Regions from separate parts of the Sphingomonas sp. SL1004 genome, predicted to be linked through region 1. Evidence: predicted binding sites of a transcription regulator. Region 1 holds the regulator's gene; each other region holds the start of a gene.
The links. Region 1 encodes LexA, which represses DNA repair genes until DNA is damaged. Its sites were predicted from a motif close to GTTCCNCNCTTGTTCT; they were not measured.
Positions count from the first base shown of each region.

Region 2: a site for LexA is predicted at 1,297-1,312, ahead of AC3D24_RS08455 (ImuA family protein). Genes of this name have one in related genera too.
Region 3: a site for LexA is predicted at 1,316-1,331, ahead of AC3D24_RS13285 (MmcB family DNA repair protein). Genes of this name have one in related genera too.
Region 4: a site for LexA is predicted at 1,079-1,094, ahead of AC3D24_RS21150 (ImuA family protein). Genes of this name have one in related genera too.

Region 1 is NZ_JBYMUX010000001.1:1,289,986-1,293,190, reverse strand. Features, by position in the region: gene AC3D24_RS05655 (ComEC/Rec2 family competence protein) at 1-786, shown strand, start outside; gene lexA (transcriptional repressor LexA) at 1,282-1,956, opposite strand; gene AC3D24_RS05645 (molybdopterin molybdotransferase MoeA) at 2,025-3,205, opposite strand, start outside.
Region 2 is NZ_JBYMUX010000001.1:1,874,182-1,877,386, forward strand. Features, by position in the region: gene AC3D24_RS08450 (Y-family DNA polymerase) at 1-602, opposite strand, end outside; gene AC3D24_RS08455 (ImuA family protein) at 517-1,278, opposite strand; gene AC3D24_RS08460 (hypothetical protein) at 1,739-2,128, opposite strand; gene AC3D24_RS08465 (hypothetical protein) at 2,376-3,155, shown strand.
Region 3 is NZ_JBYMUX010000001.1:2,932,028-2,935,232, forward strand. Features, by position in the region: gene AC3D24_RS13270 (PaaI family thioesterase) at 1-58, shown strand, start outside; gene AC3D24_RS13275 (DUF1491 family protein) at 55-381, shown strand; gene AC3D24_RS13280 (cell wall hydrolase) at 535-1,170, shown strand; gene AC3D24_RS13285 (MmcB family DNA repair protein) at 1,343-1,840, shown strand; gene AC3D24_RS13290 (ankyrin repeat domain-containing protein) at 1,986-2,594, opposite strand; gene AC3D24_RS13295 (SCO family protein) at 2,702-3,205, shown strand, end outside.
Region 4 is NZ_JBYMUX010000002.1:94,737-97,941, reverse strand. Features, by position in the region: gene AC3D24_RS21165 (HU family DNA-binding protein) at 1-259, opposite strand, end outside; gene AC3D24_RS21160 (hypothetical protein) at 301-477, shown strand; gene AC3D24_RS21155 (hypothetical protein) at 474-920, opposite strand; gene AC3D24_RS21150 (ImuA family protein) at 1,197-1,877, shown strand; gene AC3D24_RS21145 (Y-family DNA polymerase) at 1,792-3,205, shown strand, end outside.

The DNA of each region.
Region 1 (3,205 bases):
AGCCTCGGTGCACCAATCTGGTGGCTGGTCCAGCGATCGCTCGACGCGCTGCTCTGGCTTGCCCACGTGGTGGCGGGCGCGCCCGGATCGGTGCGGTCCCTGCCGGCCATGCCGACTGCGGCGTTCGCGCTGATGGCAATCGGGGGGATTTGGATCGCGTTGTGGCGGACCCGGTGGCGGCGTCTGGGACTGCTGCCGCTGATGATCGGGGCAGTGTGGGCGCTGGCCACGCCGCCGCCCGATATTCTGGTGACGGGCGACGGCCGGCATGTCGCGGTCCGGACCGCTGCTGGCCTCTCGATGCTGCGGGACCGGGCGGGCGACTATACGCGGGATATGCTTGCCGAGAACGGTGGGGGCGACGGCGAGCCACTGCTGCTGGCCGACCAGCCCGATGCGCGGTGCAGTCGTGATCTTTGCGTCACCGATATTGCCGCGCGCGGACGGATGTGGCGGATTCTTGCGACCCGCAGCGCCTATATGGTCCCGATTGCCGAGTTCGTTGCAGCCTGTCGCGCGGCCGACGTCGTCGTCAGCGAACGCGGTCTGCCGAAGCGCTGCGTGCCGCGGTGGCTGAAGCTCGATCGACGCGTTCTGCAGCGGACGGGTGGAGTCGCGCTGACCTTGGGGACCGGGACGGTCGTGACGATCCTGAACGCGGGCGATCGCCATCCCTGGCGCGATCCGCCCATGCTCGAACGTACGGCACATTCGTTTAGACCGCGGCATGTCCGGTTTCATGATGCGGCGCCGGCGTTTCGCGCCAGCCGAGTCCGTCAAAAGTAGAATTGTCCACGCGAAGGCGCGAAGGCGCAAAGGCGCGAAGGTGATGCGACTCAGGAGACCTTCACACCTCCATGAACGATCAGCCCACGTCGGTTTCGGTGGTCTGCGAAGGCAAATAGACGCCAATCTAAGCACTACATCTTCGCGCCTCCGCGCCTCCGCGCGAACCAATTCTTCGGCTGCGTGGGAAGTTGGCGGCGATATGTTCGCGCAGAGGCGCAGAAGTGCAAAGATTGACGGTTCGAGTCGAGGTCGCGCTTATGCCTCGGAGCGTGAGAGAGTCTTCCGGACGCTTGATGGTGTTTGCTTGGGCGTGTCGAAAACTGGCCGCTTTTCGACCGCTCGGCCACGTCGCTTAGTTTGCCGAATAGGCCCGGTCGCTCTTGCCGGAGGGAAAGAGCGACTTGGCTTGCCGGCCTGGTGGTCGCTTTTTCCTGAGCAGCCAAAAAGCCGACTTCGGCCTGCATCGCGATGAAGCAGGCCGATCCCGGCAGTTCAGTCGTAGCGGCGCAGGATGCCGGAGAGCTTGCCCTGTACGCGGACCTGGGCGGGGGCATAGCGCTGCGGATCATAGGCCCGGTTGGCCGGATCGAGGCGGACCATCGCGCCTTCGCGGCGGAAGTATTTCAGGGTGGCTTCGCTGTCTTCGATCAGCGCGACGACGATCTCGCCATCGCGGGCGGTTTCGGTGCGGCGGATGAGGGCATAATCGCCGTCCAGGATGCCGGCTTCGACCATCGAGTCACCCGAGACCTCGAGCGCGTAATGTTCGCCAGAGCCGAGCAGTGCTGCGGGAACGGCAAGCATGGTGCTGCCTTCGAAGGCTTCGATCGGGACGCCGGCGGCGATGCGGCCGTGCAGCGGGATTTCGATCACGTCGTTCGCAGGCTGCGGTGCGGCGACAGCGGCCACAGTCTTCACGTTCGACGGCTTCGAAGGCGTTTTCTTTTCCGGGCGCTCCGGCATACGCAGCACTTCGAGCGCGCGTGCACGGTTCGGCAGACGACGGATGAAGTTACGTTCCTCAAGCGCGCTGATCAGACGGTGAACCCCCGACTTGGATTTCAGGTCGAGCGCGTCCTTCATCTCCTCGAACGACGGCGAGACACCGGTATCGTTGAGCCGGTCGTTGATGAAGCATACGAGTTCGTGCTGCTTGCGCGTGAGCATGGCGGTTCTCCGTCCGGAACAGACTGGGAACTTCTATGGAACATAATTAACGCCGTCAAGCGCTCGCTTCACGCAATGACGAGGATTTCCGCCGATTCGCCTTCTCTTGCGATCGGCGCGTTGCCCGCGCGAACGATGAGGCAGGTCGAACGCGCCAATGTCAGGAGCATCGAGCTGTCCTGGATCGTCGATGCATAGGCCTTGCCGTCGCGAAGTTCGGCACGGAGATAATCGGTGCGGGCGTTGTTCGCGGGCAGGTCTTCGCCGAGCAGCGCGTGACTCGTCTGCGGGAGTGGATCGCGGGCTCCGGCCATATGCGCGACGACCGGTTTGACGAACAACGTCGCCGTGACGAATGCCGAGACCGGGTTGCCGGGAAGGCCCAGGACCATCATCTCGCCGATCCGGCCGGCCATCATCGGCTTGCCCGGACGCAGCGCGATCCGCCAGAAGTCGATCGTGCCGCCGGCGGCCTCGATCGCCGGGCGGACGAGGTCGTGGTCACCGACCGAGGCTCCTCCAGTGGTGACCAGGAGGTCGGCTTCGACGCTGGCGAAGGCATCGCGCAGGATGTCGAGACGGTCGGGGAGGATCCCGAGGTCGATGATGTCGACGGGCATGTCGGCGAGCATCGCGGCGAGCATGATGCCGTTCGATTCGGGGAGCGCAACGCCGTCGGTGGTCGAGCCGGGGGGGACGAGTTCGTCTCCCGTCGCGGCGACGGCGACGCGGACGCGGCGGTTGACGGTCAGGCTGCCGTGGCCGCCGGTTGCGGCGACGGCGATGCGCGCGGGGCTGAGCCGGTCGCCAGCGGCGATCAGGCGGGTGCCGGTGGAGAAGTCCAGGCCCTTGCGACGGGTATTACGGCCTAGCGTCGGAGGGCCTTCGCCGGCCAGGATCAGCGTTTCGCCGTCACGCTCGGCTTCCTCCTGGACCATGACGCTGTCGGCGCCTTCGGGCATTGCCGCGCCGGTGAAGATGCGGGTTGCTTCGCCTGGACCGACCTTGCCGGTGAACGGGCGTCCCGCCGCGCTTTCGCCGATGACTTTCCAAGGGCCGGACATGTCGGCGAAGCGGATCGCGTAGCCGTCCATGGCGGAAAGATCTGCAGCGGGTTGCGTACGGCGGGCGAGGATGTCTTCAGCCGCCCAGCGGCCGGCGGCGTCGCGCAAGGGGACCGTCTCGTGGCCCACGCGGGGAGCCATGGCGAAGAGGCGGGACTGGGCTTCGGCGACGGGGACTAGGGTCA
Region 2 (3,205 bases), 580 kb from region 1:
AGCCACAGCCCGTCGGGCGGTGTGGCGGCTGCGATCGGCGACCAGCGGCGCGCCGCGCGTAGCACGAGCTGATCCAGCATCGCGGCATCCGCCTCGGTCTCGGAAGGTCGGATGTCGAGATCGGACACCAGCGCACGCGCATGGGTCGCGGCCATCCCGATCGTGATCCCTAACGCGGCTGCGCCTTCGCAGGCGGCCACCACCTCTTCGCGCCGGCCGACCTTGCCCACCAGCGCGAGCGGCGCCCTGTGGAACGCGGCAACGGTCGCCGCGACCCTGTCGTGACGGTCTGCTGGCGCTGGTCCGTGGAACGGATGGTTCGCCGCCTCCGAGCGCCGGCCAAGCTCACGCATGGGCGGTTTGGCATGCGCGGGCAGCGCTGCGATCTCACCTTCCACATCCTGCCTGATTGGCAGGTCAGCGCGCGCCCACCGCGCGCCCGGCCGCCATCCGCCGCCCCGCGGTACCGAACACGCACCGGGATCGTCGTCGACGGGAAGCTGAAGCGCGGGCCGCTCAGGCGGCCGCGTAGCGTGCCGGTCCAGCCGTCTCAGCCGTTCGATGGCCAAGTGCGGCAGGAACAGCGAGACAACCCGTCTCATCGCAGCCCTCCAAAATCATCGAAAATGCTTCGCCGCCACGTTGCCGTGCGACCTCGACCTGCCACCGGGATCGGCCGACGCCGGCGACGCCCAGGCGCTCGGACGACGCACTGGCGATCCGCCAGCGCGTCCAGGCCGCGGACGGCTCAGCGAGCGGATCCTGCTCGCGATTACGTCGTCGTCGCAGGATGAGAACGGGAATGTCAGCGTCTGCCGCGACCAGTTGCAGGCGCCGCGTCGCCACCATCGACATGCGACTTACCTCTGCGATCACAGCTGACGGCGTTCCGTCGCGGACGGCGTCCTCGACGACGGCCAGCAAGGCGGCATCGTCACGTGGTTGCGCGTGAATCAACTCGGCAGGCGCCAGTCCCGCCTGCTCCAATCCCGGCGCATAGAGATCGTTGCGACAGCTCACCCACAGCACGGGCCCGCCAGTGTGCGCTACCTCTCGCGCGGCGATGCCGGCCAGGAACAGCGTTGCCGCGGCATCGTCGACCATCGAACAGCTTTGTGCGGCGACCTCGTGCAGCGCGCCGGCGCGAAGGCCTCTGTTCGCGAGACGATCGTCGAGCGCGGGAACACCGAACGGCATGATGCGGTGATCTACCACCGGCGTGGCGATTGTCCGAAGGTGGGCGATGGTGGTTGGCAGGGACTCGAGGGCGGTAATCATAATCTTTAGACTCTACATGTTCCCTTTATGTTCCGTTACCAGAACCATTTGGTCAAGCATCAGACTCGAGGCTCATGTAGATAAGGTTCCGGCTAGGAACGCTGCGAAGCGCGTTTGGCTATGTGCTGCGGAGCCGAGCTACCGTGCTTGCGCGTACGCGAACGACTGTCATCGGGCATGCTGATCGGCGTGCCGGACCCAGTCCGCTTCCCGCGCTGTCGAGCCTTCGTAAATAGTGCCCCTGTCATTGAGCGAATCAGGGAACGAGTTTGGCACCAACATTCCGCCAAGTGAACGAAATGCAATCCAGATTAGACAGGTTTGCAATCGCCATTGCCCGACCTGCCGGATACTAAGATGACGCCTTTCAGGCATCCTCTCCTAAAAACTTCCCGGGTCGCTTTTGGCGGCCCCTTTTTTTGCCTGAATGCGGCCGGCACGGCGTATCCGGTGCTCGAAGCTACCGTACGCTCCCGTATAGTGAACGGCTGTCGTCGAGCATGCTGAAGGATGTCGGCGTGATCCAGTCCGCCCCCCGCATCGGACATGGGCCGTAGAACAGATCGCCGAGCGCACGCCGGTAATGCGCGTTCATCCAACGTCGACGGCGATGCTCAGGACCGTCGTAAATCATGTGGCGGCGCTGGTAGAGCGCTGCCTGCTGGTGAAGCGCGCTGTCGCTGGGGTCATGATTGAGATGCGCGCAGGCTAGCATCACCGGTGTCCATTTGCCCATGTGGAGGATGTTCTCGGTCGGTCGACGAACACGCCGGCCGTCGCCATTACGCCAATACGACCGGCCCTTGTCCCACCAGCGTCCGTCACCCAGGGGGAAAAACCCGTTGCCCATGCGGGCGTCCGCAATGTTCGCAGCGTCCGCCTGCCCGCACGAAGCGAACCAGAGGCGATAACTGGGGCCAATCGACCGGGTACAGGAAGACATGTTCGGGGCGGATCGGCATCGGTACCGTCCATCAACATTATCGATGGCGGTATGTCTGTCTAGCGACGTTCTGGCACATTGATGTTCTTGCTATGTCCTACAGGCAAGCATTCGTGCATTCGACGATCAGCTGAGTCGAAACGGATCGAATGCGATGGGCTATTCAGGAACACACTGGCCGGAAGGGCTGAACGACGAGGAGGCGCTGCAGCGTTTGCAAACGCTATGCCTTGGCGCTTGCGATGGCATTCAGGATCTCGCGGACGACACACGTTACAAGGCGCTGCGCCGAGCGCTGCTTGGCCGGACCGACCTGCGGCCGTTGGCGCCAGCTTTCGTCGCGGCGCAGCCCAGCCTTGAGGCATTCGTACGTCATGCGAGAGAGACCAAGGATCGCACTCTGCGGCGTGAAATGGTCCGTGAGCAGTTCAAGGCGTTGTGGGACGAGGTTCGAGGACCGGATGCCCTCAGTTCGGCGACGTGGACCGGGCGCCCTTCCCTGCGCGAGCACGCCGCTGTCATTCAGGCGTTAGCGCCTGTTGCCCTGGAAGCCGTGCAGCGGTTGATCGACGATGAACAGCTTGCCTGGGACAATGGTGGCCCGGTCGATGCCGATCGCGCGGTAGCGTTGCAGCAGCTGAGAGCGCTGCATCATGCGCTGGGCGATCTGATCGCGGCGGTCGATCAAGGTCGATCGCTCGAGCCTCTGCTCGAGCGGCTTCGCGTCGTTCGCCAAGAGGCGAAGGTCGCGATCGGTAAGGTGACCGCTGCACTGCCGGTGACGACGTCAGCGCTGATCGCGTTCGGCAGCGTGGTTGGTATCGTCGAATTCTTCGTAGGCAATGTCGTGGTGGCGGTCGCTGCTGGGGGAATCGCAGGCAATACGCTCAAGGACGTGATGCTTAAAAGGGAGGCCGCAGCCAGTGAATCATAACGCTTTACCCAGCGGCATATGATTAGAAGATGGAAGTGGGACATTCTGAA
Region 3 (3,205 bases), 1.6 Mb from region 1:
GTTCATGCGCTCGCGGATCGCGCTTGCCGGCTTGCCGGGATACCGGGCGCTGGCATGAGCGGCAGGCTGCCCAGCGGCGTGCTCGTCAGTGCCCTCCTCCGGCGAGTAAACGATGCTGGCGGGTTCGGCGCAGTGATGGCGAAAGGCGATGCACAGGGCGGTGCGATCCTCGTCATCGCAGTCGACAAGGGCGCCCCTCCCCGGCTTCTGGAGCGCGGAATCGGGGCCGACGGACGGACTACGTTGATCGACTCGACTCCGGCCGAGGACCTTGACGGCTATTGGCGGCGGCGGCGTGCGCGCGACCCCGATTTGTGGGTCGTCGAGGTGGACATCGCAGCGGCGGAACGGTTCGCCGCTGAAACGATCCTCGACGATTGACTCGAAAGCCCCCCCAATAGAGGGGAATTGCAACATTGATCGGCGTTGTGCTGGGACGGGTGCGATCCGGATCGGTTACGCAGTCGGGGGGATGCCTGGACGATCGGCTTGTACGATTGCCTCCACGGTCCAACCGCACCTGAATAAGTTTGAATGACGATTTTGCAGCGGGCCGCGACTATCGCAGCCATAACTTTCTCACTGGCTGGCCTGCTCGGCAACAGCGCACCCGGTCAGGCGACCGGTCTCGATCGTTCCACGGTCAATCTCACCGCTCTCGCAAATCTAAACGCCCTCTCCCCGCAGAATGTTCCGCAGATCGCTCCCGCCGCAACGACCGTTGCTGCAGTTGAGCCGGTCGCTGCTGCCGAGGAAGAAGAATTCGACACGCTCGCCCAGGCCGTTGCCGCGCAGGATAGCGCCGCCGCCGACGAAGCGCTCCAGTGCCTTGCCGGCGCGATCTATTTCGAATCGAAGGGCGAGCCGCTGACCGGCCAGCTCGCAGTGGCCGAAGTCATCATCAACCGCGCCAAGTCAGGTCGTTTCCCCGCCGACGTCTGCGCCGTCGTCAAGCAGCGCGGCCAGTTCAGCTTCGTCCGCGGTGGCCAGATCCCCAACATCAACGCCGGCACCGCCTATCGTACCGCGATCGCAGTCGCCAAGGTCGCGCTCGCCAGCGCATGGAACAGCCCCGCCGAGAAGGCGCTGTACTTCAACACCCCCGATCGCCGCCCTTCGGTCCGTGCGGTCAAGGTCGCCTCGATCGGCAACCACGTCTTCTACCGTTGATACGACCCCGGCCCCGTTCGTGCTGAGCGAAGTCGAAGCACCTTTACTCGGAGCGCACCCTTCGACTTCGCTCAGGGCGAACGGGTAAGGGGCGGGCCGACAATCCTCTAAAACCACGACGACAATCCGTGAATGAGCTTGCCTCGTTCGCGGATTGTTCTATTTCCGGGGCATGCTCGACATGCCGCCGGACTCCTGCATCGACGAACCCGGATCGCCGCTTTGCGCCGCCGACGTGGCACGGGGCGTCATTCGGATGTTGCTCCGCCACGACCTCACCGCGATGACCGAAGTTCCGCTCGATGGTGGCCGTCGGGCCGACCTGATGGCGGTCGATGCGCGCGGGCAGATCGTGATCGTCGAGATCAAGGTGTCGCGCGCCGACCTGCTCGGCGACGGGAAATGGCCGGATTATCTGGGGCATTGCGACCGGTATTTCTGGGCAGTGCCGGCGGGGTTCGACGTCGGACCGCTGCATGGCCCCGCCTTCCTGCCCGAGCGGACCGGGATCATCGTCGCGGACCGCTACGACGCGGCGATCGTGCGCGAGGCGCATACCATCCCCCTGCCCGCGCATGTTCGCAAACGCTGTACGCTGGCGTTTGCCAGGCGGGCGGCGCGGCGGTTGATCGCGCAGATGGACCCCGATGCGGACGGGCTGGCGTTCTGAAGGCGAGATAATCCTCGCTTGCCAGGGGGGGGGCGGCTGGCGCTTGCCAGATGGAGCGGGAGGAAGCGGTAACCTCTGCTCCCTGTCCTCCCCCTCCGTCATCTTCGGCGCCACCTCCCGATGGCGGGGGAGGATCAGAAGACAGTCAGAATTTCGGGCCCGAGACGGCCTTCTTCACCGTCTTCGGCGCATCCTCCAGCAGCTTCGACACGATTGGATTGCGGCCGTCCTGCTTGGCGTAATCGCGCGCCGACATGCCGGCCATGATATCCGCCTGGTCGGGATCGGCCTTCTCGTTCAGCAGCGCCCGGATCATGCCGACGTCACGGCGCTGCACCGCACGGATCAGCGGCGTCTCGCCTGCCGAGTTCGCCAGGTTCGGGTTCGCGCCTGCCGCGGTGAGGATCGGGATCATCCCGGTCTGGCCGAGTGTCACCGCCAGCAACAGCGGCGTGTTGCCCTTGCCGTCGCGCAGATTGGCGTCGGCACCCTTTTGCAGCAGGAAGCGCAGATAGACTTCGTCGCCGCGCTTGATGACGATGTGGAGCGCGCCCTCCCCGCTGGTCACGTCGCGCGTGTTGATGATGTTGCTGCCGGGCTTGCCGAGCATCTCCAGCACTTCGTTGTTCTTGGTATCGCGGACCGCGGACAGGAACTTGTACCCCTCCGACTGGCCCTGCGCGAAGGACGGCGTGGCAACGCAGGCCAGCGCCGGCGTCAGGAGGGTGGCGGCGAGCATCAGGCGAATACGCATCGAGAGACTTCCTTGGTTCGTCCTGGATATCGGGCGACGGTTGCGCCGCTCATGATCTGGCGCGACGCTTGCGCCGCTGGGGCTAACAGATCAAGGCTGGCGGCATCATGAACCTGCGTTTCCTCTTCCTCCCCGCGCTTGCGCTGTCGGCATGCACCGCATCGGCCCCCCCTGCCAAGCCGCCCCTCGAAGGCGCCCGGATCGGCGGGCCTTTCGCCTTGACCGACCAGAATAGGCAGGCCGTGACCGAGCGCAATTTCGCCGGCAAATACCGGATCATGTATTTCGGCTACACCTTCTGTCCCGATGTGTGTCCGACGGATGTCCAGGCGATCGGCGCCGCGGTGAAAAAGCTCGAGGCGAGCGATCCGGTGATCGCCGCCAAGATCGTGCCGGTGTTCGTGACCGTCGATCCAGCGCGCGATACGCCTGCCGTGCTCAAGCAGTTCGTCTCCGCCTTCCACCCGCGCATGGTCGGGCTGACCGGCAGCGCCGAGGCGATCGAGCGGATCAAGACCGAATACGCGGTGTATTCGAGCAAGGGCGATCCTTCGCTCGGAGGGGGCTACCTCGTAAACCACAGCCGGCAGGCCTATCTGATGGACCCGGAC
Region 4 (3,205 bases), on a different contig from region 1:
CCTTCAGCCCCTTGGCGGCCGTGAACGCAACCTTCTTAGAAGCTGCAATCTTGATCGCTTCCCCAGTCGATGGATTACGGCCGGCTCGCTCTGGACGATCCTTGACCGAGAATTTGCCGAACCCTGGAATCGAGACCTCCTCGCCTTTCACAGCCGCTGCAGCGATCTGGTCGAAAACGGCCGTGATCGCCTTCTTCGCATCAGTTTCGTTCGAACCGGTCGCTTCCGCGACGCCCTTGGCCAGTTCACTTACGTTCATGCTATTCGTACTCCATTGGAAACACCGGCGGGATCTTAGCCGTGGCGAACGACGAGACAAAGACCGTACTGGACGACACGAGCGTTGCGGCGGTCCGTCTTATGCTGGGCAAGCTCGCGGATCACAGTGTCGCCGAAGTCTATGAGGCGACCGTAGGGCGGGGGCTGATCGCAGACCTTGCGGCCGAGGCGATGCGCGCCCGAAACATCGATATTTAGCGGCCAGCGATGCGTTCGCGCGTGACGCGGGGATCCTCGTAAAGATCGCGGATCGCCCGGAGCCGAAAGACATTCCACCAGCGCTGCCAGCGATGCTCGGCTGCATCGTGTATCATGTGGCAGCGCTGACATAGCGCCTTGAGGTTCGAAGACGCGCTGTTGCCTGGATCGTGATCGAGATGCGCGCAGGCCAGGACGACATAGGTCACCCGGATCGACGCCAGCACGAACCCTGTTTTCATGGAAATACGCTTGCCGCGGTCCGACCGCCAGCACCGGACATCGGCATCCCACCAGCGTCCGTCGCCCAAGTGAACTACACGGCGGAGATGTGGCCGGCCGCATCCCTCGCACTTGGCACCGGCGCGATCGAACCGGACGGTCTGCGAGAGTTGCCGCCAGTCGATCGGGTAGAGCCAGCGGTTCTCGGGTCGGATCGGCATGACGATTCTATGAGTCAGTCGCGTCCAGAACGAAAGCGAATTCGTTCCGGTCTGTTTACGGTTCGTTTCGCACCCGTTCCGTGCGGTGCTCAGCCGCGGTCAAGCGTAAAGAGTCCGGACCGTCGATATAAACTCGTTGACCAACGCCGGGCGGTAACGGAACATAAAGGGAACGAGTAGAGTCTAGCCACTATGTCATCCGTCGCCCACGAGTCCCCATCCCAAAGCATCGGGCATCTGCGTACGATCGCTACGCCGGTGGCCGACTACCGCATCATGCCGTTCGGCGTAGCCGCGATCGACGGCAGGCTTGGGGCCGGGGGCTTGCGTGCTGGCGCGCTTCACGAGGCGATCGCGCGCAGTGCGTCACCGGTAGACGATGCGGCAACCACGCTGTTCCTCGCCGGCATTGCAGCGCGTGAAGCCGTCAATGCCGGCGGTCCTGTCTTGTGGGCTACGGGCCGCACCGACCTCTACGCGCCGGCTTTGGCCCAAGCAGGTCTATCCTCGTCGGATGTTATCTACGCTCAGCCGTACGATGACGCGGCGTTGCTCGCCGTCATCGAGGACGCGGTTCGCGATGGCACCCCGTCGGCGATCGTCGCGGAAGCGAGCAAGGTGTCGATGGTCGCAACCCGCCGCCTGCAGCTGGTGGCAGCTGAAGCCGACATGCCGGTACTGCTCCTTCGTCGTCGACGTGGCCGTGACCAGGATCCTTTTTCTGAGCCTTCCGCTGCGTGGACGCGCTGGCGGATTGGCTCCGCGCCTTCGGCGCGGTTGGAAATCGCGGGTGTAGGACGAGCGAGATGGTCGGTCGAACTGACGCGGCAGCGCGGTGGTGAGGGCTTTTCCCTGATAGTGGAGGGCAGCGATGAGACGGGTCGTCTCGCTGTTCCTGCCGAACTTGGCCATCGAGCGGCTGAGACGGTTGGAACGGCCCGCTACGCGGCTGCCTGAACGGCTAGCCTTGCAATTACCGGTCGACGACGATCCGGGTGCCTGTTCGGTACCGCGGGGCGGCGGTTGGCGTCCTGGCGCTCGCTGGGCACGCGAGGGTGCACAATCCCGCGGGGATGTTGAGGCGCAGATCGCCGCGCTGCCAATCCATGCAAAGCCGCCCATGCGCGAGCTTGGCCGGCGATCAGAGGCGGCGAGCCACCCGTACAAGGCTTCGGCGCCTGCCATGCGTGCCATCGCGCCTGTAGTGCCGCCAATTGAGCACGCGCCGCTTGCGCTGGTCAGCAAGGTTGGCCGGCGCGAAGAGGTTGTGCACGCCTGCACCGGTGCACGAGCGCTCGGCATCCACCCCGGCATGGCCGCCACCCATGCACGAGCGCTGGTGTCGGATCTCGACTTCCGTCCAGCCGAGCCTGAAGCCGATGAAGCACTACTCGATCGCCTTGCGCTGTTGGCGGTCCGGCGCTGGTCGCCGATCGCGGCAGTGACGCCGGCCGACGGCCTTTGGATCGATCTCGCCGGCTGCGATCACCTGCATGGCGGGGAAGAGCGGTTCTGCCGTCGCCTGCTCGCCTTCTGCCGTCGCGCAGGCTTCACCGCCCGCGTGGCGGTCGCCGATACACCAGGCGCTGCGTACGCTCTGGCGCGCTTCGGCCGGGACGATCTGACGCGCGTCGAACCGCGTGGCACGGTCGAGGCGCTCAGCCCATTGCCTATTGCCGCGCTCCGCCTGACGCCCACAGCGCTGACTGCGGCGCGCAAATTCGGCTTCGAGCGGATTGCGGATCTCCTGCCGGTCGCACGCGGGCCGCTGGCGCGACGGCTGGGCCTACAGGCGATAACGCGGCTCGATCAGGCCTTGGGCGGGATGGCGGAGCCGATCACCCCGCGCGAGGATGCTGAGGTGCCGGCCGTCGAGCGTCGGCTACTGGAGCCGATCAGCACCGCCGAGGCGATCGAGCAGGTCATGGGTGACCTCCTGCGCGACCTCGCTGAGCTGCTACAGGCTAAGGGGCTTGGCGCCAGGTCGCTGCGCCTGACCGGTCTGTGTGTCGACGGTAGTGAGCAGATCGTCGCGGTCGGCACATCCCGGCCGACACGCGAAGTGACGCATCTCCTGCGGCTGCTGAAGCTGCGGATCGAGCGCATCGACCCAGGCATGGGGCTTGAGCAATTCTGGCTGGTGGCCCCACACACCGAGCCGCTTGATGCGGTCGACCTTGGTGCGGTCCTCGCCGGGGAGACATTGGTGCGCGATCCGTCGCGGCTGGTCGACCTCATCGCCGGACGGATCGGGGGGAACGCCGTCTTCCGCATAGCGCCCGTCG